Regions from separate parts of the Brasilonema sennae CENA114 genome, predicted to be linked through region 1. Evidence: riboswitches for the same ligand, from Rfam matches in the RefSeq annotation. Region 1 holds a riboswitch; each other region holds the start of a gene.
The links. A riboswitch is a leader RNA that binds a small molecule or an ion and turns the genes downstream of it on or off. The one in region 1 is predicted to bind cobalamin.

Region 1 (7,760 bases):
GCTGCAATCGTTGGAACTCTTGTTGTCTCGCAACACCCAAAAGTTCCCGCGATTCTTCCTACCGATATACCCGTGATCAATCCTGTGCGTTGGGACAAGGTTGATCAAGCAATTCGCTCTGACTTAGAGACTGCACACAATAAAGTTGAGCTCGCATCTAAGAAATTAGATGTATGGACAGATGAGTTGATGGTGAAAGTAGACAACAGTTTTCTTCCTTGGTATTTCGGGTACTGGAATCAGCAAGTTTTTGGTGTACAATCTCTATTCCAAACAGCTTATCGATGGGTTAATGGCAATGCACTCACCGCTGAGGAAAAGCTCAATCAAGTTGTTGAGGCGGAGTTTACTAATCGAGTTTTGCAACCACAAATTGCTCAACTTCAAATCCAGAAGTTAACTGATGAGTCTCTCAATCTTTATATCAATACTCTTCAAAGTGAGCTTGATATTACTCAACATCGCTTCAAAATTCCTCAAATAAGGTGGCAGCGATATCTTCAAGACATCGCACTGGTGACACGCGCAACTGAAAGTAATCGAGGTACTTCACTCGCCTTTAAATCAGCAGGTGGTACAGCTATTGTTGGAGGAGTAGCTGTGGAAAGAGGTTTGGCAAAAGTGGCAGGTAAAACTCTCACTAAGACTATAGGCAAGTCCGTTGGTAAGTTCACTGGAAAAACTGTTGCCAAAGTCATTGCTAAAGCAGGGGGAACTGCTGGTGAAGCCGTGGGCCAAGCGATTGCTGTTGCTACTGCACCAATTGTAGGTCCGATACTTGGAACAGTGATTGTTGCTTGGGACTTGATAGATCACTACCAAACACGCAAAGTAAACGAACCAATCTTGAGAACGCAAATAAAACAATACCTGACGAGTATGAAAGCTATCATTCTTAATGACAGCAGTACTGGGTTCATGTCTGCAATCCATGACTTTGAAGTGCAAGTTTCAAAATCATTTTCTGCTTCTCAAAACACATAAGTTCTAATTAACTGCGCTCAATAGTTAATGTGACAGCGTGTCTAGGCAAACTTATAGCTAAATAATGAGTGCCTGGACGCGCTTACAGGTTGTGACAGAATTTATGAGAACATGATTTGTGTGCAATTAGCCTTCTTGCTTTCATGCCAACGAACGATTCTGAACTGCAAATCCAAGCGCGGAGAATTCTAGACGAGATCGCCTTTATTCCCTTTGAGCAATGCCAGCCCTTAAGCCGTGGGTTTGAGAATATTCCTCCTCGTCCTGGCATTTACGCAATCAGGCACAGGACTGACGGATTACTCTACATCGGTAAAACTAAAAGCTTGCGGGGTTGTTTCAGTGGCGGGCATAAAGCTTTTCTGTGGGCATGGCTCGACAAATATGACGATGAGGATGTGCGGATTGCAATGCAGTTGATTTCGCACTGGGAAAGCCCTGCGTTATTATTGGAGCTAGAAGCGATTATTTTAAGAGCCACTGAACCACCTTACAACGTCCAAATTCCGACGGAGATGTAAAGTTATGCAAGCCAAACTTCAAGAACAGCTTTCTCCTGCTGATGCCGAAGCCATCTTAGGACGCTTGCCTGAACGAATTCGCGCCGCTCTAGTTGCTCGTGCGGCTGAAATCGAATATCCTATCGAAGCAGTGGTTGAGATGGCGATCGCTAGCTTTCTTGATACAGAGGCGTTAGGTTTTGCAGATTGTAAACCAGGACGTGGACAGTAAGGTTGTGTGTGAGCAGATCGGTAAATGAGAGGGCGATCGTGGCGGTCTAACAATCCAAATGCAGCGGACGGAATAAAGATGGTTGGTTGAGATGACAAAGAAAGATTATCGGTGTTGTCGCAAAAGCGATCGGCAACCCATCAACCGCACCGTTAAATCATCACAAGCCTATTTAATCTTGTACATAGTCTTGTCCAGTCACCAATGCCAATTCTGCTCGCATAAACTCACGTCCTAAGTAAGCCGCATGATCCAATCGCCTGACTGGGCAGGGTTTTGTTGACTCAAATAGTTGAATACAAATTTCTTTGGCAGTTCTTCCTGTAAACAGGGTAGTTGCTTGTCTTTGCACTTTGACAGTTGCAGGAATGGGCTTTCCGGTTTCTGGATCGATCGCTAATCCTTGCTCATTAATTTCATTGGTAAAATGTTTCGCGCAGATTACAGCGATTTTCATCTATTTGAACCACTATTTTTTATAGGGGTACAAGGCATTGCGCCCCGGAGAGTGTGGTTTATTTACCCGAAAACTGCTGTAAGCCTGCTCCCGGATCTAAATAGATGATAAAGTAACCTGCTGGATCGAGTTCTAAAAATCGCTTGGATAGTTTGTCGTCAATTGCTGTAATTGTTTCTACTGTTGTGATCATCATTTTTTAACTCCAAAACAAAAAGCACCGCACAAATGCGGAGAACGCACAGAATAGTGTAGATAATGAGGCTTTATTGTTAGGTTCCACAATAAGCCTCTTGCAAAAGTCTTAAAGCACTCTTGGACCTTAGTCTGAGGCTATTACTGCTATCTCGGAGTTGCGTTAACTTCCTCCCGCAAGACTTTGGCGGCTTCTACCATGTTTTTCATTGAGGGAATCACCTCTTCCCAACGCCGAGTTTTCAAACCGCAATCTGGGTTCACCCAAATTTGTTTTACGGGTAAATTAGCAACTCCAGTCCGCAATTGCTCTAAAATCTGTTCAGTTGTTGGGACTACGGGACTATGGATGTCATAAACTCCATTACCAACTTGATGTGAGTAGCCACCTGATGTTATTTCTCGCAAAGTTTGATTATTGCTGCGACTATTTTCAATCGAAATAACATCAGCATCTAACCGTTCAATATCCTTGATAATGTCACCAAATTCGCAGTAGCACATGTGGGTATGAATTTGAGTTTGGGGTTGGGCTACTGCTGTCGCCAAACGAAATGCATCCACAGCCCAAGAAAGATATTCACTCCACCGTTGAGGCTTTAGAGGTAAACCTTCACGTAGCGCTGGTTCATCTACTTGAATGACTTTTGCACGAGCAGCTTCCAAATCCGCTACCTCATCCCGCAACGCCAAAGCAATTTGAAAAGCTTGTTCTTGACGAGAAATATCCGTCCTGGTGTAAGACCAATTTAAGATAGTTACAGGACCTGTCAACATCCCTTTGACAGGTTTTTCAGTCAATGATTGAGCTACTTTAAACTCACGCACTGTCATAGGCGCAGTACGAATCACATCACCGTAAATAATTGGTGGACGAACATAACGGCTACCGTAACTTTGCACCCAACCATTTTCAGTGAAAGCGAAGCCTGATAACTGCTGTCCAAAAAATTCCACCATGTCGGTGCGTTCAAATTCACCATGAACTAGAACATCTAACCCTAATTCCTCCTGTAGTTTAATACTCTTGGCAATTTCAACATCAATTGCAGCTTGGTACGCTTCCTGACTCAACTCGCCCCGTTTGTAGCGCACCCGGAGTTGACGTACTTCAGAAGTTTGGGGAAAGGAACCAATTGTGGTTGTCGGGAACAGAGGAAGAGGAATTTGGGAATCAAGACGCAATCCATAGGATAAGGAGCGCTGAAAATCATCAATCTTCAGAGTTTTTCTTCTTTCTTGAATTGAGTGATTTACTGGACTAAACTGCTCGAATTGACTCCAGCTTGACTCAAGAAATTCTTGCTCTGTTTTGGTATTGTCTCCTATGATTGTTCGAGCCAATAACACCACTTCTTGAAGTTTCTGTTCTGCAAAACTTAAAACATTTCTTAATGCTGATGGCAGTTGTTTTTCTCCTTTAGCATCGTAGGGAACAAACTGCAAAGAAGCTGATGGCTGAATATCTAGAGACTTTACATGTAAATTGTCTACAATCTCTTGCAATACGGAGAGAACTTGTTCTGGACGAATTTGCCAAATGTTTCTGGCATCTATAATTCCTAATCCCAGTCGCTTATCTTCAGGGAAACCGTAAGTTTTGATTAACTCTAAGTTTCGTCCGCGAGTGAAGTCCAAACTAATTGCGCTGACTGGTAATTCTATGACCCAAGGATAGGTTTCCCCTAAGTCATCAAAGTAAGTAACTAGGTGTAGGGGTAGTTCTACAGACTCAAGTGAGTTATAAACTGTTTGAAAGTGTTTTTTCCAGGAATTGGCATCACCCAAAACTAAGGCAGGTTCGTGCATTTGCACTTCGTCTACTCCCAGATTTTTCAGTTCTGTAAGTAGGTTGATGTAAAGTGGTATTAGCTTTGATACCGCCTCGTCAATATTTGATTCTAGTTTGCTTAAGCGCAGGAGTGTACAGGGACTAAGTATAATGGGGATTGCCCTTTTACCTAATATCTTTTGGGCGCGCTGCACTGTTTGTAAAAAGTCGCTGAAATCTGCTGACAGGATTTCTGAGGCGATTTCAGGGACAAGATAGTGATAGTTAGTATCGAACCACTTTGTCATTTCAAGAGCGGGAATTCCTTCTTTCCCTCGTGCCATTGCAAAGTAGCGTTCTAAGCCGGAAAACTGTTGGAAGGGTTCGGGAATTAAACCAAAACGAAACGCCCAGTCAAGTACATGATCGTAGAGTGTGGTATCTCCAATCCCAATTTTTTCAATTCCTGCATCTAACTGGGTTTTCCAGTTAGCTTCTTCAACTTCTGTTACTGTTTGTAACAACGATTCTGCTGCTATCTTTCCACTCCAAAAGGCTTCTAGTGATTTCTTGACTTCCCTATTTTTACCAATACGGGGATAGCCTAATGTTGCACTTTTAATCTGCATAAGTTTATCTTATTAATGAAAACTAATGATTTGGGTACTACAGCGCCGCTACAGTAGTCAAAAAGGAGGCAAAAAACCCGGTTTCTCTCTGTCGAAAAACTTGAGATCTCGTATACTCAACTCAAATAAACCGGGTTTTTGGGATTAATGTACCGGCGCTCTAGGGATTGGGAACTGAGAACTTTTAGTCATACCGAAATCCGCTTTTCTAACCCCCTTTTAACCCAGGCGATTAGAAATCGCGCGCCAGGTGCTAACTCCTGCGGAGACGCTGCGCGTTCGCGTAGCGTGCGCCTTGCGCTTACAAGTCGGCAAAGCTGCCCAACGCACTGGCTTGACTACACAAACAAAGTCCGCCTACGCGGACTAAATAACAAAGGGGGTATTAGATCCGGATTTGGTATCAGTCCTCAATGAACAACAAGTTAGGTTTAATTTCGCCCACTTAATTAAGTGGTGGAATCTTTGCCAAAATCCCCTTTTTCAGTGCTTGGGGTCGTTCTGACCAAGGCAGTGAACCATCGGGTTTAGCGTAGTATTGACTGGCACATTGCAGAATGGCTTCGGCGCTACTGTCAACTGGCAAATCGCCAAACAAATAGGTTAATTTATCTTGGGCAGCAAAGGCAATGACACAAGAGCGATTACAAGCACTCATGCATTCAACTCCCTGAATTGGGAAATTATTTCGCAATTCCCAGTTTTGCGCAAGTTCCTGAAGCTGCTGTAGTAGTTGTTGACCACCACTTTCACCAACTCGCTTGCCGTCTTGCCAGGTGCTAGCACAAGTCGTGCAAACAAATAAAGTATGTTGTTTGTTGCTCATTGATTTTGAAGTGTATGGGAGGAAGTTCAAACCGCAAATCTCACACAGTGTTGCCAACACCAAAGTCCAGCCCTGCTGACTGTGTGAAAACTATTGCAAAAAATTCTTAACTATCAAGAACAACTCTAAACATTTACACCTAGAAAAAACTAGTACGAATGAGAGCTATACCTAGAGTCGTAATTTTTACCGTCAACTAATCGTATATCCGTGCCTATTGTAGCAAGACATCATCTTGAATGCATCTGTGCCACTATGAGAACGTGAAGCTGGCAAATTGTATAAATTTGTAAAAACATTCATGGGATTGTTCATCTGTACCTCGCAGACGTGCAGAACTAACAAGTTAACTTCGGCGGGCATCCTGGCTGAGAGATACTTATCTCCTTTACAGTTGCGGGACAGCGCCGGATTTACACCGGACTTTCCCCCTTACCTCTAATGGCTGACCCCCATTAGAACCGACTTTATAACAATACCTTACCATACTTCTATCCCACAAATGTCGTCAATCACAATCTTGGGAAAGTCATCGTTTTTCCACGAGTCCTGCGTGGTTTTTTGACCAAATTTGACTTTTGCAAGAGGCTGATTGTGAGCGATCGCGCCTTGCGCGGCTCCCTGCTGGAGCATCGCCTTCCTTATAATTGCTTTGTTTTGCAACTGATCTGTCACGCCAAAACAAGTGGATACAGTTGAAACATAGCGCTTCTCGGTTGCGTGCAATACACAACTGTAGAGACGTTACATTTACGTGCTCTACATTATTCGTAGTGGTGTATGTGATTCAAATGAGAACCGCTATATAAGCCAGTGGATAAATTCCTTAAGCGTGACATTAATCAAGAAAAACTATGAAACAGAACAATGTGTCCTTGCCAACTGAGTGTACGCTTCGCAGTGCAACATCTGAGGATATCTGGTCTATTCGGTTGTTGGTACTGCGCGCAAAACTTGACCCTACCCAAATACGATGGCAGCAATTCTGGGTAATAGAATGTAACAAGCAATTAATCGCTTGCGGACAATTACGCAACTTCTCTGGTGCCCAAGAACTCGGTAGTTTGGTTGTCTTACCAGCTTGGAGAAGTCGAGGTTTGGGGAGTTTTCTGACACAGCATTTGATTACCCAGGCGACTCAACCACTTTATTTAGAGTGTCTGGGTGAGAAACTGGCGCAGTTTTACAGTCGCTTTGGTTTTGTGGCAATTTCCTTTGAGGAGTTACCACCATCTCTCAAACGCAAGTTTGGATTATCTCAATTAGCAAAGAAGTTGATAAAAGTTCCTGTTGTGTTTATGAAGTATCAAGAATAGCTTTTTTTATTTATTTACCTCCATTTACGTACCTCTTCTGGCGGCTAAACTCCACCTTTGGACTCAAGTCACTGTTGTATGCAAGCGCTAACACTATAAGAGAGCTTTAGTGTGCCTAGAATTGACTTGCAGTAAAGTGCTCATATTCAAACTAGATAGTACAGACAAGAGTAGAAAAAATGACAGATTCCGAAAACCGTAACGAACAAATTAAGAAGCTACGTGAACTGATCAAAGATATTGACATTGGGATGCTGACTACAGTAGATGAAGACGGGACTTTGCGCAGTCGTCCGATGTCAATTAACTCAGAGGTCGAACCTGATGGCGATCTTTGGTTCTTTACCTACGCCAGTTCTCATAAGGTAAGAGAAATTGAGCAGCAAGAGCGAGTCAACGTCAGTTTTTCTGATCCACAAAAGCAGAGCTACGTTTCAGTGTCGGGTTCAGCTCAATTGGTACGCGATCGCGACAAACTACAGCAGCTGTGGAAACCACAACTAAAAGCTTGGTTTCCCAAGGAACTAGATGAACCTGATATTGCTTTGCTCAAAGTTAGTGTAGAAAAGGCTGAGTATTGGGATGCTCCTTCGAGTTTTGTCGCGCACACAATTGCACTGGTGAAGGCGATGACAACAGGAGAAAAACCCAATGTTGGCGAAAATGAAAAAGTTACTTTGAAATAATCAAAAAGTAAGATAATCGCAACACAAAAACTCGGGTTCTTTGAGAAACCGAGTTTCTAGTATTCTGTTAAAGATATTATCTAGATAATTGTATGGTGAACAACATACCTCAACAGGGGCAAAAACCTCCTGATTTCTCTGCGATAGATCAAGACGGTAACCAA
Region 2 (7,760 bases), 330 kb from region 1:
AACAAAGCTAGTGTCTATTTTCCAAAGCTTGATTTTTTTGTAGCTTTTCTTGTCTGGTAGCTTTGAGGTTTTTCGTGTAAAGTTATTATCTTGTAGATAAACCCTAGCTGCTCCGTCCAGATGACGGAATATTTTGCATTGATTCTCTGGCTCACTATGCACATATTTATTGAAATAGTAGTGCTCAAAGCAATTATCAGGAATTTCCTCTATCTCCAATATCTTGATACCGTCAGGATAGCTCTAAAAAAACTCTGTGCGCACACCATGAATTTGGATAATTTTTTTTGCCAAATTGGATTGATAGAGGTGGTGAGATCTACATGATATCCAAGGGCTTATCCACAGCAACGCCTATAGTTCGGCGGTGCTGGTGCCGAAAGTAACTGCGTGACTTTGCCCCGTTACAGAGGAACGCTTAAGCGTGTTTTCGTCTGAACTTTACTTCTGGCAATATTGGCGATCGCCCTTGGCGTGCCCTGTGCCTGACTCACTCCGTGAGTCCCCTGAACTCTGTTCAGGGCTACAATCTTCGATTGCAGAGGCACATACGGGCGATCGCACACCCCATCCCAAAAAACTTGGGAAAATATCCCAAGTTTTTTATAATAGAATCAAAAATTATGAAACCTAAAAAAGTAGAAATTGTCACCATTAAAACTCCCCCGGAGCCATCTCTGAGTGGCGTTGAAGGAGTATCACCTGAATCGGGACAAACCACTGATTCAGAACAAACTGCAGCCCAAGCGCAAGAACACAAAGACGATCCCAAAGAAACCACTGCTTCTGATCACGAGCATAAGCCGGAAATAGAAGAACCTGGTGCAATCTTTCAAGCTGTTGGAGTTATTACTGGGAAAGTCGCTTTTAGCGAAGAGAACAGAAGCACTATCATAATTGGGAACAAAGAGTATCCTCTCTTTTACGCGCCCAAGAAACAGCGAGCATTTGATGCATTAAAGAAAGAAGTACAGGCAACGGGCGAAGCCACTCAACGGTTGGTTGTTTACCCGCGTTTTACCCATTTCCCTAGACGCGATCAACCCGCCCAGGTTTCGTTTCAAGTCGTTGGGTTTGACAAAGGACGTGAAACAAAAGGGGCGGCATCCGAGGAACTTTCCGACATGGAGTTTAAACTCTGTGGATTATGGCAGTTCATCCCCGTTTGCCCTACTCCCTGCATCTCTATATTCCGAAATTTTACCAAAGAGCGGCTGGATCATGTAAAAAAATCGGAACCAGCAAAAAAGGTAAAATTCATGAAAGCTAGTCATCTGCCACTGTTTTGGAGGGATGCGCCAGTTCCGCCGTTCAGATTCAATCCCAAGGCTGACAAAGAACAGCAAGGCAAGCCAGTTTTCGTGCAGATCAAAGCTAAATTTATGCCTGGGCGGGATGCTTTTGCTTTTGATTCGTTGCTGGGGTTGCCGTTGGAGAAGCCACCCAAGTTCCTAAAAGTCAGCAAGGAAGATAAGGCGACAGCGTTGAAAGAGAAGAGGGACGCTGAAAGAGCTGCTGGCAAGGATGTTGGGGGATACGAACGTAAGCCACCGTATACAGTCAGACCCAAAGGTCATTTTAGTGAAAAACCAATGACCGAAAAACCAATGACCGAAAAACCAATGTTCGAAAAACCAAAGCCGAAACCAAAACCACAACAACAGTAGTAAAAAAGAAACTCCCTCGTATACCAAGGGAGTTTCTGCATCTGCGTGACTACACTCAAGAATTGCTCCCAGCTTGAAAAATCTGTTGGGCAGTTAAGCTAAGTTCTGGAAATGTTGGGGATTGAATGCGTTCATCTCCCCTAAACTGAGTAACTTGGTATTCACCTTCCACCAAATAGTAAATAGAAATAGTAGGTTGTTTGGGGTTACCGATGAACTTATGAGCGCCAAGAGCAAGATAATCTATAATCCAATATTCAGGAATTCCAATTCCTTCATACTCACCATATTTTTTGTAGTAATCATCTCGCCAATTAGTACTCACCCTTACGGGTTCGTCAGTTGCTACCCTTCGGGAAGCCGCCCTCCGGGCGTCTACAACGCGGGGAACCCGCGCAACGCACTGACTCACTACCTCAACCACCAGAGGAATTGATGCACCTTGAGTTACAGTAGATTCCTTTTTCCAAAGTGGTTCCGTTGCCAAATTAGGGCGATTTAGTATCAACACATCTGGCGAGTAACCTGATTCACTTTCAGGTGTTTTAACTAGTGCTGTTTTAGGTATGGAATAGGGAAGCTTTAATCGTTTAATTTCCACTGCTATTTCTAGCGTTAAAAAACCTGTGATGTCTTCATGATCTCCCAATGGTTGCGGCATTTCAACGATTACCCCATCATGCAGTTCATAGCGTCTTCCATCTGGTTTCCACTCCACAAATTCTTGAAATGTCACTAGTTTGCGTAGGGTTTGAGTCATCTATTTTCCTCCTTTTGTTGTTGCTGCTTTCTACCTCACTTATAAATGACTCTTACTCGGCACTAAAATCATCGAAAAATAAGGCACTTGGGATGGATCCATATCATCCAAAGAAACAACTCGCTGGTTTGCCATCGTCCCTCGTTCAATGTAACGCGCCCGTGATGCCAGTCCTAATTTATGCAACACATCACGAACTTTTGTAAAATGCCGTCGCAGTTTGATAATGACAGCAGCATCAGCATTTAACAATTGTGCTTCCAAAACTTCGGCTGGTAGAGGAGCTGGTAGTACGCTGAAAACATCGTTACGATAACTCAGGGGGACTGCTAGTGCTGAAGCACACCCCATTGGTGAAGAAACTCCTGGCACGACTTCTGTTTCAAAATGGTCAGACAGTCGTGTGAATACGTACATAAAAGAGCCGTAAAACAACGGATCGCCCTCGCACAGTACCACCACATCCCGTCCAGCAGCAAGATGTTCTTGTATAGGAATGACAACCTCGTCATAAATAGGTTGTGCAGCATACGGATCAAGAGCGCGGGGAAGATGATACTGTACCTCGATTTGATTGCCAGGAAGATATTCAGCTACGATACCTCTAGCTATACTTTCCTTATCATCTGCAGATTGATAGGCGACTACTGGGCAAGAACGTAATAGCCGCAGTGCTTTTAATGTTATAAGTTCTGGATCACCAGGACCAACACCAACTCCATAAAGACGACCTTTGTTCATCATTCTTCCTCCGTTGCTAAGGCGTTAACTGCGGCGGCGGCGATCGCACTCCCACCCCGCCGACCATGTAATGTCATAAATGGCACACCACGACTATCTGCAGCCAGTGCTGCTTTCGATTCTGCCGCACCCACAAACCCAACAGGAAAACCCAGAATGAGAGCTGGTTTTGGTGCCCCAGCGCTCAACATTTCTAGTAACCGAAACAAAACAGTCGGTGCGTTGCCAATTGTAACCACAGCCCCTTCTAACACTGGTAGCCACAATTCCAAAGCAGCTGCAGAACGGGTGGTTCCCAGTTTTTGAGCAAGTTCTGGCACATCGGGATGATTGAGGGTGCAAATCACTGAATTGTCTGCTGGTAGTCGTCGCCGCGTAATACCTTCTGCTACCATCCGACAATCACACAAAATCGGTGCCCCTGCTGCTAAAGCTGTACGCCCAGATTCTACAGCTGTTGGTGAAGCTGCTAAGTCATAAACAATATCTGTCATCCCACAAGCATGAATCAGACGCACGGCAACATTTGCGACATCGGGAGCAAGTACAGACAGATTTGCCTCAGAACGAATCATGGCAAAGGATTTATGATATATTTTGTTACCGTCTTTTATGTAGTCAATAGTCATTTGTTAGTTGTTACTCTTATCCCATCCAAAAAAGACTTATTTAACGAACCGCCAAGACGAGCGACTGCGTTGCGGAGCCAGTACTGCAGGAGGGTTTCCCGACCTAGGTATCTGGCGTTGGGGTTCCCCCCGTTGTAGCACCTGGCGTGCCAAGAACCCCAAGAAAAAGATAGGTAATTTTGTAGGGGAAGGCGGTAGTTGTTAGTTGTTTGTTTATTAACCACTAACTACTCTTATTTATCAAACAACCGTTGCAAGTCTGCAATTACATATTGGTTGACAAATTCACCAAATGATGTATTGGAAGCATCACGTTCTGCCATATATATTTGCAACATTCGCTCTAGCAGTGAAGGTAATTCTGTAAAGGACACCCAACCGTAAAGTTCTCGTCCAAATTTTTCGTGACTATCACCATCACCTACGCAGACTTTATAACCTTCCACCACTTCCCCTTTATCTTCAATATTGAAACCAACAAGAGCAATATCGCTCCTGCTATGCTGAGCACAGGATTTTTCGCAACCTGTGAAGTGAATGTTGATTGGTTGGTCAAGAATAACGCGATCATCCAAGTATTGCGCTAATGCTAGGGCATGATTTTTGGTATCTGTTGCTGAAGACGCACATCCGGTGTTACCAGCGCAAGCAACTAGGGCACTGCGAATATTAGTTGCAGACCAATGCAATCCTAAGTTTTCAATTTTACTTTGTATCTTGGGAATCCACTGTTGAGGAATATCTGATATCAAAAGATTTTGCCAAGGTGTCAGCCTAAGTGTAGCATTAGCATAGGTTTCAGCTATATCCGCTAACCCACGTATTTGTAAAGTATTTAATCTACCAACTGGTACGACAACACCAATGTAGGACAATCCTTTGTGTCGTTGGGGATGGACACCTATGTGTTGGTATTTAGAATAGACATTGCATCCAATATCTCTATATTCCTCCTTAATTTGTGTATGACTGCTTTTCACAGAAAAACGCCGTAGTGGATAGGGAAGATGACGTTCAACTTTTTGAAGAAATCTTTCTATACCTAAGTTGTTCAAAATCTCCCAAAAACGTGGCTGACGTGACTTGCGATGAGGAATTGTGTTTCCAATCTCTAGTGTGAGATGCTGCAAATAGACTTGTGCCAATGCACCTACAACCTCAACACACTCTTCTGGTTTTAGCAGGATGTCTGTATCAATAAATGGTTCAAACAGCGATGTACCCAAGTTCAGTTTGAGCCGGAAGTAAACGTTATTATCAACCATAACCGCAGTCAGGGCGATATCGTTTGATCGTTCGCCAATCGACACAGAACCACCGCCATCAAAAGCAACGCTGAATTTAGGTGAAAGTGGCGCTAGCTCTGGGTGAGTGGTAATGTAGTGATCTAATTTGCTGATGAGAGGTCGAGTATCAATTAATTCGTATAAGTCGATGCCAGACGTGGGACTACCCATGATATTGCGGAGATGATCAACCTCTGGAACGGCTGAAGCTATACCAATATCTTGTAGGACTCTTAAAAATTTAGCCGGAATCTCTGTACGGATTGCACGGATTTGGAGGTTGGCACGATTGGTAATATTAGTGTAACCAGTTCCCAACTCGTCAGCTAAGTCAGCGATGACACGAAACTGCTGACTAGTCAGTATTCCTCCAGGTACACGGATGCGAGATAAAATACCATCTCGCGCGGACGTTTGATAAAAAAGACCAGGACAACCAGACACGCCTACAACTCCTTCCCCGTGCGACGCAGAGAGCAGATAACAACTGTGTGTACAAGACACCCTTGGAGTCAGCATTCTGACTAACCGAATTTGTTGGTTGTTAGGTGTTTTATCAACTACTAAGCACTAGCAAAATCGGATTACAGCTGCGGCACAGTACCGGAATTTCACCGGACTTTCCCGACTCCAAGTGTGTAGTTTAGCATGAGATAATAGCCATACTTCTTTTTGCCAAATCTTCTTGATTCTTCCATTAGTCGCCAGATGCAGAAATGGTTATCGGTAGTGGGTATTGGTGAGGATGGGCTATCGGGATTGAGTGCGATTGCCTATTCTCTCCTTGAACATGCACAAGTGATAGTCGGGGGAAAACGCCATCTCGCCATGTTACCACCAGACGATTCACGAGAAAAACTCATTTGGACTTCCCCCATCAGTCATTCTATAGAAGAAATTCTCCGTCGCCGGGGTCAATCTGTATGCGTTTTGGCAAGTGGCGATCCCATGTGCTTTGGTATCGGTGTCACTCTCTCCCGCCAGATTCCTATTTCTGAGATGACTATCATCCCCGCCCCTTCATCCTTCAGCCTTGCTTGTGCCAGACTAGGATGGTCACTCACCGAAGTAGAGACATTAAGCTTAAACGCTCGTCCTCCTGCTCTCATCCAAGCGGCTATCTACCCAGGAGCACGTCTTCTGATTTTAAGCGAAGGCAAGGAAACCCCAGCAATTGTCGCTGAAATCTTGACAAAACGTGGTTTTAGTGATAGCAAAATTACCGTCCTAGAACATATGGGCGGTTCTCAGGAGAGAATTATCGCAGGCACAGCCGCTTCATGGACGACAACAGAACTAGCTGATTTGAATACGATCGCTGTAGAGTGTATTGCTGATGCTGGAGTTATACCCTTACCTCGGTTAGCAGGACTACCAGATGATGCGTATCATCATGATGGACAGTTGACTAAGCGCGAAGTGCGAGCAATAACACTTTCTGCTTTAGCTCCCACACCGGGACAGTTGTTGTGGGATGTGGGTGCGGGGTGTGGTTCGATTGGTATTGAGTGGATGCGGAGTCATTCTCGGTGTCGGGCGATCGCCATTGAACAAAATTCCACCCGACTACAATATATTGCTGACAACGCCGCCGCCCTTGGTACACCTTATTTACAAATTGTTGCGGGTAAAGCTCCCGCTGCATTGAATGATTTGCCCCAACCCGACGCTATCTTTATTGGCGGTGGTGCAACAACAGAAGGTTTATTCGAGGTGTGTTGGGAAGCTTTGCGTCCGGGAGGGCGTTTTGTTGCTAATGCTGTGACGATTGAAAGTGAGCAGAAGTTGTTGCAATGGCACAATCAGGTAGGCGGGGAGTTGATTCGTGTTGCTGTTCAACGGGCTGCACCTATTGGCGGGTTTTTGGGGTGGAAGCCGATGGTGCCGGTGACGCAGTGGGTGGTGAGGAAGTAGTTGGAAGCGAGTATCTTTTCGAGTTATTTGTCAGGTGGACAGGGCTTGATGTATAAAATTACAGTATATTTGCTCCACAAATATACTGTAATTTTCACTCTATATTTCCTGAAGAGGGATCTGTTGATCTGTAGCCAAGGGATGCTTTAAACTTCGGCTGTGTCTCATATGTGACCTGCCACTGATAAGCTTTGCCGTAAGACCACTTTGTTTGTCATATTACTAAAGTAGATATCTGAGGATGTACATAAACATTAAAGCCAATGCTATATCAGATAATAGTCAAAGTTGAGTCTGAAGCAATTTACCACCAACCATATAAATTAGAGATTGATAACTTTATCCTCGGAGTAATGCTCAGTCCAGATAAGGTGGTAGAGGAGCTAAGCATTGCTCTAAGGGTAAAGAATTATCAGGATTTTTTACCCCAAGTTAGTTCAGATATAGAAAGCCAGATTACTCGGATAGATATGCGAGATTCGCCGCTGTGTTTTTTACTCGTTGATCTCGCGCAACATATTGAAGCTCTTGGTAGCTTTTGGTTTGGAATTAAAAAGATCTATTGGGAGAGTCCAAAAAGAGCTTGGATAGCTGAATCATTTGAGGAGCAGGAGGCTCTTGAATTTTCAACGCATGATTTTCAGCAAGAGTCTCATGAAAATAAATGCTACAGAGAAATGTCTCCAGGAATGCTAGCATCTCTGGTACAGAATCGTCTCCTTCACCAACATTTAGTTTTGCCAATGTCGTTCTATCGAGAAGC
Region 3 (7,760 bases), 470 kb from region 1:
ATTCTCTAGTCTCTGGTAACTACGACAACGACTACAAATATTTTCGACTGCAAGGTGAGCAAAATACTGCTCTACAAACACTACTTAGATTTACCCAGTCTCAGAAAATAACTTTAGTCTTTGTCAATATGCCTGTTACAGCATATTATTTAGACTCAGTACGCTCAAAATATGAGCAAGAATTTCAGCAGTATATGCAAAGTTTGGCAGGCAAACCAAATTTTATTTACCAAGACTTAAGCCAATTATGGCCTAAGGCAAATGACTACTTTTCCGATCCCAGCCATCTCAACCGCTACGGTGCTTATAAAATATCGAAAAAGCTTGCGAATGATCCTACTATTCCTTGGTTCAGCAAATAAATTGTGGGGAGAAGGGAGTGAGGGAGTGAGGGAGTGAGGAAGTGAAGGAGTCGGGAGTGAGGTGAAAACTCCTAACTAATAACTAATGACTAATGACTAATAACTAAAACATGAACTTTATTTCAATTCTATACGGGTTATTTTTGCTGAGTGTCCTGGGAATTTATTGGTCTGTGGCACAACAAAAGTTGCGGTTATGGACGTTGCTACTTGCTAGCCTAGTTTTTTACGCATCTTTGCAAGTTCATTACATCCCGTTACTACTAGTACTCACTTTTTTTAATTTTCGTATTGGAAAAGAAATTGATGAAAAAACGATACCACATCCCCATTTTTCAGAGTGGCAATATTCTGAACAAGAATGGTATTTCGCTCAAATTGATTGGAACCATCGCCGTCTCAAGCTTTTGTGGTTAGGTATAATTTCTAATGTTTTTTTACTACTGATATTCAAATATTTACTACCTTTCTTAGAATTCTTTTACCCGAGTATTATCACTTTATCTGCTGACTCTTTTAAACTGATTACCCCTTTGGGAATTTCATTTTTTACCTTTGAGTGTATTGCATATTTAGTTGATGTCTACCGTGGCGCACCCGCTACTCAGGAGTTTCTTCAATTTGCCGCATACAAGTTTTTCTTTGCCAAACTGATTTCAGGTCCAATTACTGGTTTTCACAGCTTAGCGAATGAATTCAAAAATTTCCGCTTGCTAACTCCTGATATTGTGGCAGAGGGACTATGGCTTATTGCTAGGGGTGCAGTCAAAAAAGTGATTATAGCAGACCATTTGGGAATTTTTGTTGACTTATGTTTTGGGAACTTGCAAAGGGCGGGTAGCACAGATTTGTGGTTAGCAACTTTTGCTTACGGCTTCCAGTTGTATCTGGATTTCAGTGGTTACGTGGATATTGCCCGTGGAAGTGCTTTGCTATTTGGGGTGGTTTTACCGGAAAATTTTGACTTTCCCTACTTCAGTACGAGTATTGCTGACTTTTGGCGGCGCTGGCACATCACTCTAGGAGATTGGCTGCGTAATTACCTGTACTTTCCTTTGGGTGGTTCTCGCCAAGGATTAGATCGGACCTGCCTTAATTTAATGATTATCATGCTGATTGCAGGTATTTGGCACGGTGCAGGATTGGGTTTTGTGGTTTGGGGGGTTTTTCACGGATTAGCTTTGGCTGTTCATCGTTTCACTGATGTTATCAGCGATCGCTTTGAAGATCTGGAAAATTTCTGGCAACAACCATTGGGTACAGTTTTGGCTTGGCTACTTACGCAATTTATGGTTTTCACCTCTTGGATTTGGTTCCGCTTGCCCAACCTTGAAGATTCCTCTTTTGTATTTCAGCATCTTTGGGGTTTTTCTGCCAATGAGCAATTTGCTCAAAAGGTGTACGTTGATGCCTTAAACATAACTCAATACCAACTGGCAATTTTGCTAGTCGTTCTATATATTGCAATGGCTCTTGTCTACATTTTTAACCGAACATTGAAGTTACAGTTGATCTGGCCTCTAAAGCTTGTTTTCGTACCTTTGTGTTTCTACAGTGTTTTGTTACTCGCTCCTGAAGGCAGTTTACCTTACATATATTTTGACTTCTAAGGGAACAGGGAAAGAGTGTTTCTTTTACTTGTAGCACTGATGCACTGACCGTGGGATGCTTTGATCTGATTGTTAATAAACAGATAATTTTAGGTTTATATTTTCTTTGGTAGATAACACATTCTAAAAGTTATCGTTATGTTTCTATGAATAACTTTACTTTTGTTAAAGAAAATATAATATGTAACAAAGTATTAAATAAGCACTTCAGTTTAAGTGAATTGATCTAAATTTATAAATGACAGGTAAATCACTGACTTACCTGATAAATAAGACTCAAAAAGTTTATCGCACTTATAACAACAATGACCACAACAATACAACGTCGCGAAAGCGGTAACGTATGGGAGCGGTTCTGCCAGTGGATCACCTCCACGGAAAATCGCGTATATGTAGGTTGGTTCGGTGTACTGATGGTTCCCACCCTCCTCTCCGCTACCATCTGTTTCATCATCGCTTTTATCGCAGCACCTCCCGTTGACATCGACGGAATCCGTGAGCCAGTTGCAGGTTCCTTAATCTATGGAAACAACATCATCTCTGGTGCTGTTGTTCCTTCCTCCAACGCCATCGGCTTGCACTTCTACCCCATCTGGGAAGCAGCTTCCTTAGATGAGTGGTTGTACAACGGTGGTCCATACCAGCTCGTCGCATTCCACTTCCTTATTGGCATATTCTGCTGGTTAGGTCGTCAGTGGGAGTTATCCTACCGCTTAGGTATGCGTCCCTGGATTTGCGTAGCTTACTCTGCACCTGTTGCAGCAGCAACCTCCGTATTCCTGATTTACCCCCTCGGACAAGGTTCCTTCTCTGATGGTATGCCTCTGGGTATTGCTGGAACCTTCAACTTCATGTTGGTGTTCCAAGCAGAGCACAACATCTTGATGCACCCCTTCCACATGCTCGGCGTTGCAGGTGTCTTCGGTGGTTCACTGTTCAGTGCAATGCACGGTTCTTTGGTCACCTCCTCCTTGGTTCGTGAAACAACCGAAACCGAATCTCAGAACTACGGTTACGTCTTCGGTCAAGAAGAAGAAACCTACAACATCGTTGCTGCTCACGGCTACTTTGGTCGCTTAATCTTCCAATACGCTTCCTTTAACAACAGCCGCAGCTTGCACTTCTTCCTGGCTGCATGGCCTGTCATCGGTATCTGGTTTACCGCCCTGGGCATCAGTACAATGGCATTCAACCTCAACGGTTTCAACTTCAACCAATCGTTGATTGATTCTCAAGGTCGTGTGATTGGTTCTTGGGCAGATGTGCTCAACCGCGCTAACTTGGGTATGGAAGTAATGCACGAGCGTAACGCTCACAACTTCCCCCTCGACTTAGCTAGCACAGAAGTTGCTCCAGTAGCACTTTCTGCTCCTGCGATCAACGGCTAATTCTTAATAGCCTAAGGACGCGATGTCTCGCGTCCTCTACAAGTGAAAAGCGCCCTTCTCGAATAAGAGGGGCGCTTTTTCATTTGATTAATAGATGGGAGTCAAAAATGGATGCAGCGCATGCTCACAATTTGCAGCTCGATAATTGTGGTGACATCGAAAAAGTCAAAGCTACTGATAAATAAGGGTTTTCGCCTATCGCTGTATTTGCAATATAACAACAAGCTAAATGCAACAATTCTTATTTGCATTGATATATTGAGCATGGTAAATTACAGCAAATCCTAGGTTCTGATGGGGTTCAGCCATCAGAGGTAACGGGGAAAGTATGCCTGCGCCACGCCGTAGGCGAACGGTGAAAATCCGACACTGTCCCGCAGCTGTGATGAGACTCAAAATTTTTGTCTCTAAGTCAGAATGCCCGCCTGAGGTAAGAAACATAAAATCGTCTGCGAGGTACAGATGCTAAATATTCTTTTTAATTGCCGTTGTGCGGTAAAAGTCGTTGTGTCTAGTATGAGTGCAATGACGACTTTGATATTGTGGAACTATGCTGTGTGTGCTGGAGAAATTGCACAACCAGAAAAAATAGCACAAAGCATAAGTCCGCCAACAAATGAACAAGAACCCCCTATTGAAATTACAGTCACAGGTAAAGTGTTGAATCAGCCTGTTTTCTCTCCCTTTCGTCGAGAGGGGACAGTGAAAGATTCTACCCGTCCAGTCTACGTCATTACAGGTGAAGAAATGGAAGCGCAGGGTGCGCGAACCGTCAGAGAAGCGCTACGATTTCTCCCCGGAATCTTACCTGATGGAACAGTAGGGACAGAAGTGAACGCATTAAGCGGTCAATTTATCCGGGGTTCTAACTCCGAACAAGTATTGATTTTACTAGATGGGAGACCGATTAATAATCTTGGTGGCGGTGGTTTTGACCTTTCAGAAATCACCACAAACAACATTGAACGAGTAGAAGTTTTACCTGGAGGAGGTTCCACCCTATACGGTTCCGATGCGGTGGGTGGAGTGATTAACATTATTACTCGTCGTCCGACAGAGAAAGTGACAACACAAGCGGGAGTGACTCTGGGTGCGTACGGACTCAATGAACAGACTATCCAGAATAGCGGGAAAATAGGTGATATTTCTTGGGTTGTGGGATATAACCGCACCGAAGCAGATAACAATTATCCTTTTTCCATCCCAGAAGCCAACTTTGAAGGAACCAGGAAAAACAATGACACTCTCTACAACAACTTTAATGTTAAGTTGGAGGCGAATTTAGGAAAACGCAATACTCTTACTGTCTCAAGCCTATACTTAAACAAAAATCAAGGAGTTCCAGGAGGAGTCCCCATACCCGAACCTCAGTTTGGACAAGGTTATTTTAACTCCTTGACTGACAACAATCGCAAATACACAGACCAAGTTCTCACCGATTTAACCTGGAACTCAAAACTAGGAGGAGGAAACGATTCCCTAATCACAGCAAGAGTTTACGCCGATTTTCTCAATACTCGTTTTGAGAATCGTAGTGGGACACTTTCATCCCAGCGACGATTTGATAACGAGCAAACCTCTTACGGAATTCAAACACAACACAGTTGGAAATTTGCGAAAAATCAAACCTTAGTCTACGGTTTTGATTACCGCAACACTTCAGCACGTAACAGCACCTTCAACTATTCCACTGAACAACAAACCCTCAGCTACGACGATAGCCTTGATCAAGGAGCGCTTTTTGCCAGATATGAAATCAACTTTACTCCTAGCTTCAGTGTCAATTTAGGCTTACGCCAAGATTTTAGTTCTTTAGCAGATGGCTCTTTTACATCACCTAGTGTAGGCGCACGCTGGACAATTTCTGACTCCACTAACCTTAGAGCTAACTATATCAGGAATTTCCGCGCACCGACTCTTTTCAATTTATATGCAAGAGGTTCTACTTTCGTTGGTAATCCGAATTTGAAATCAGAAAATGGTGATAGTTATGATATAGGAATTGACCAAAAGCTATGGGATTTTGGTTTATTGCGCTTAACCTTTTTCAGCAATACAATATCAGATTTAATTGCCTATAACTTTGCTGTTCCCGTAGCCACATATGAGAACATTGGCTTAGTTCGCACTACGGGAATTGAAGCTGCTTTGAATGTACAACTGGCGAAAAATGTCTATGCCTTTGCCAATGATACACTCAATGATCCACGCATTAAAGAGAGCGTCAACTCTGCCGAAAAAGACAAAGAATTAAGATTTGCAGGTGCAGATAGTTTAAATTTGGGAATTTCTTATGAAACACCTCAAGGCTTATATGCAGGAATACTCATGCACTCCCTCGGTTCATATCCTACCAACAATACCAACACAGAATCTTTGTCCGGGTATACGACTTTTGATTTCAAAACACGAATTCCGCTGAGTGATAACTTGGTACTGACTGGTAGTGTAGACAATATCTTGAATCAGAGATACCAGTTATTTCCAGGCTTTCCCGATGCAGGGAGAGTTTTTCAAGTAGGTTTAAATGCCACATTTTAGATGGTAGTAAAATACTAATTAGTAGTGAATCATTCCTCTGTTTTCTTCTTCTCTGTGCTCTCTGCGTCTCTGCGGTTCAATAAAGCTATTTTTCACAAATCAGATAGGATTGCTATAACCATCAACAATCACCAACCAACAATTTTCAATCCAAAACCACTATGAGTCAATTTCATCCTTGGGTAACACCATTAAACCGTGTCATCAAAGAACCTTCCCTAACAGGAGGATACATTGAACATGAAGATTTCGATTGCAATTGTGACGTTTTATCATCACTACTTTACACCTTATTTCAGCAAAATTGGCATCAAGTAGGAGTAGGACACATTGTACAAGGTGGTGTGTTGGAACTAGAATTTCCTGCAGCACCCAAAATTTGTATTCTTTATGATGGATATCTGACAGTCGTCACAGAAAGTTGGCATCTTCACTTATGTATTGAAGCAAATTTAGGTGGTCCCCATTGTAAAACACCATTAGAATTAAGGAAACAACGTCAAGTCAGTCGTGCTGCTTTTTATCGACGGTTTAATGCAGAAGGAATCCCCAGAAGTTGGGGAATTGATTTCTGGAATGGTGCAAGTGAAAATTTGATGACTATCTTCTTGCCTAATCCTTATGTCGAGGGAGAAAACTTATTACCGGAAGGTAAACCGAACTTAACAAAATTAGAGCTTTACCATGAACTACGGGATATTTATGTGTTGGGTAAAAAGCCGATACCGTTTGATAAAAATCCCCTAAAACATGCTTACATATCTGTTTGTACTTCTAGCCGTTGTCTCCCTTCCCAAAATTGGAAACCTACTTTTAATGAGCTAAAAGCAGCAGTTGAAAAAACAGGTTTGGATGTGGAAGTCAGAACTTCTGGCTGTCTGGAAGTTTGCAAACTTGGTCCAGTTGTGTTTTATTCAGAGGATAGGACTTGGTATACTCGCGTCAAACCAGAGGTGGTTGAAACTATTGTTAATCAACATCTGGTTGAAGGTAAGAAAGTGACTGTACATTGCTATCCTCCAGAGTCTGTTGAAAAAAAGTAACCGCACATGCACGATTTTTGGAGGCGGATAAGTTATTGGTGTATCTTTGTGGTTATTTCTGGAAAACTTTCCGATGAGAATTAGAATATTTCGTCAAGCTAAATTGTTCGCTTTTTTCTGTCAGTTTTTGTTGGTTGCTGTTTTGGCGATCGCTTGTCACAGCACCACAACTCCTCACACTCTATCAACAGACATCAAAGAATGCGCTCAAGCTTATAATCCAAACACCGACTACTTTCCGGAAAAAGTAACCGTCAATTATGCCACAGGTTTTGAGGTGGAATATTACAAAAACTATAAGGTTGTGACAGTAAAAAATCCCTGGCGTGATGCACAAGTCAATTTTCAATATATTTTAGTGCAATGCGGGACACCTCCACCAACAGGATTTAACCAAAACCAAGTTATTACAGTACCTATAAATACCGTTGTCTCTCTTTCTACGACTCATTTGCCACATTTAGCAAAGTTAGGAGTTGTAGATAAACTCATTGGTGTGAGTGATAGCAAACAAGTCAATACACCAGAAGTAGTAGAAAAAATTAAAGAAGGTAAAATAACAAAAGTAGGAAATAATGCTAGTCTAAATGTTGAGCAATTACTAGAACTCAATCCTAACTTAGTAATGACTTATGGTACAGGAGACAAACAAACAGATAATTATCCTAAAATTCAAGAAGCTGGTTTAAAAGTGGCGATCAATGCCGAATATATGGAAAATTCTCCCCTAGGAAGAAGTGAATGGCTCAAGTTTACGGCTTTGTTTTTTAATCAAGAGAAAGTAGCCCAAAAAATCTTTGATGAAACTGTCAAAAA

Region 2: linked by a shared signal. The riboswitch ahead of cobG (precorrin-3B synthase) and the one ahead of DP114_RS19910 (DUF1636 domain-containing protein) in region 1 are both predicted to bind cobalamin.
Region 3: linked by a shared signal. The riboswitch ahead of DP114_RS21815 (TonB-dependent receptor plug domain-containing protein) and the one ahead of DP114_RS19910 (DUF1636 domain-containing protein) in region 1 are both predicted to bind cobalamin.

Annotation. Positions count from the first base shown of each region.
Region 1 is NZ_CP030118.1:4,716,301-4,724,060, reverse strand. It holds gene DP114_RS19940 (hypothetical protein) at 1-984, shown strand, start outside; gene DP114_RS19935 (GIY-YIG nuclease family protein) at 1,128-1,505, shown strand; gene DP114_RS19930 (hypothetical protein) at 1,510-1,716, shown strand; partial or broken gene DP114_RS35170 (DUF4346 domain-containing protein) at 1,889-2,366, opposite strand; gene metE (5-methyltetrahydropteroyltriglutamate--homocysteine S-methyltransferase) at 2,516-4,768, opposite strand; gene DP114_RS19910 (DUF1636 domain-containing protein) at 5,214-5,594, opposite strand; cobalamin riboswitch at 5,932-6,075, opposite strand; gene DP114_RS19905 (hypothetical protein) at 6,075-6,227, opposite strand; gene DP114_RS19900 (GNAT family N-acetyltransferase) at 6,449-6,910, shown strand; gene DP114_RS19895 (pyridoxamine 5'-phosphate oxidase family protein) at 7,090-7,596, shown strand; gene bcp (thioredoxin-dependent thiol peroxidase) at 7,692-7,760, shown strand, end outside.
Region 2 is NZ_CP030118.1:5,050,457-5,058,216, forward strand. It holds gene DP114_RS34465 (hypothetical protein) at 624-1,667, shown strand; gene DP114_RS21190 (Uma2 family endonuclease) at 1,723-2,427, opposite strand; gene DP114_RS21195 (precorrin-2 C(20)-methyltransferase) at 2,467-3,171, opposite strand; gene DP114_RS21200 (precorrin-8X methylmutase) at 3,168-3,797, opposite strand; gene cobG (precorrin-3B synthase) at 4,031-5,527, opposite strand; cobalamin riboswitch at 5,577-5,731, opposite strand; gene cbiE (precorrin-6y C5,15-methyltransferase (decarboxylating) subunit CbiE) at 5,792-6,997, shown strand; gene DP114_RS21215 (hypothetical protein) at 7,261-7,760, shown strand, end outside.
Region 3 is NZ_CP030118.1:5,189,221-5,196,980, reverse strand. It holds gene DP114_RS21830 (DUF1574 family protein) at 1-362, shown strand, start outside; gene DP114_RS21825 (MBOAT family O-acyltransferase) at 473-1,972, shown strand; gene psbA (photosystem II q(b) protein) at 2,278-3,360, shown strand; cobalamin riboswitch at 3,630-3,803, shown strand; gene DP114_RS21815 (TonB-dependent receptor plug domain-containing protein) at 3,823-5,901, shown strand; gene DP114_RS21810 ((2Fe-2S) ferredoxin domain-containing protein) at 6,063-6,944, shown strand; gene DP114_RS21805 (ABC transporter substrate-binding protein) at 7,018-7,760, shown strand, end outside.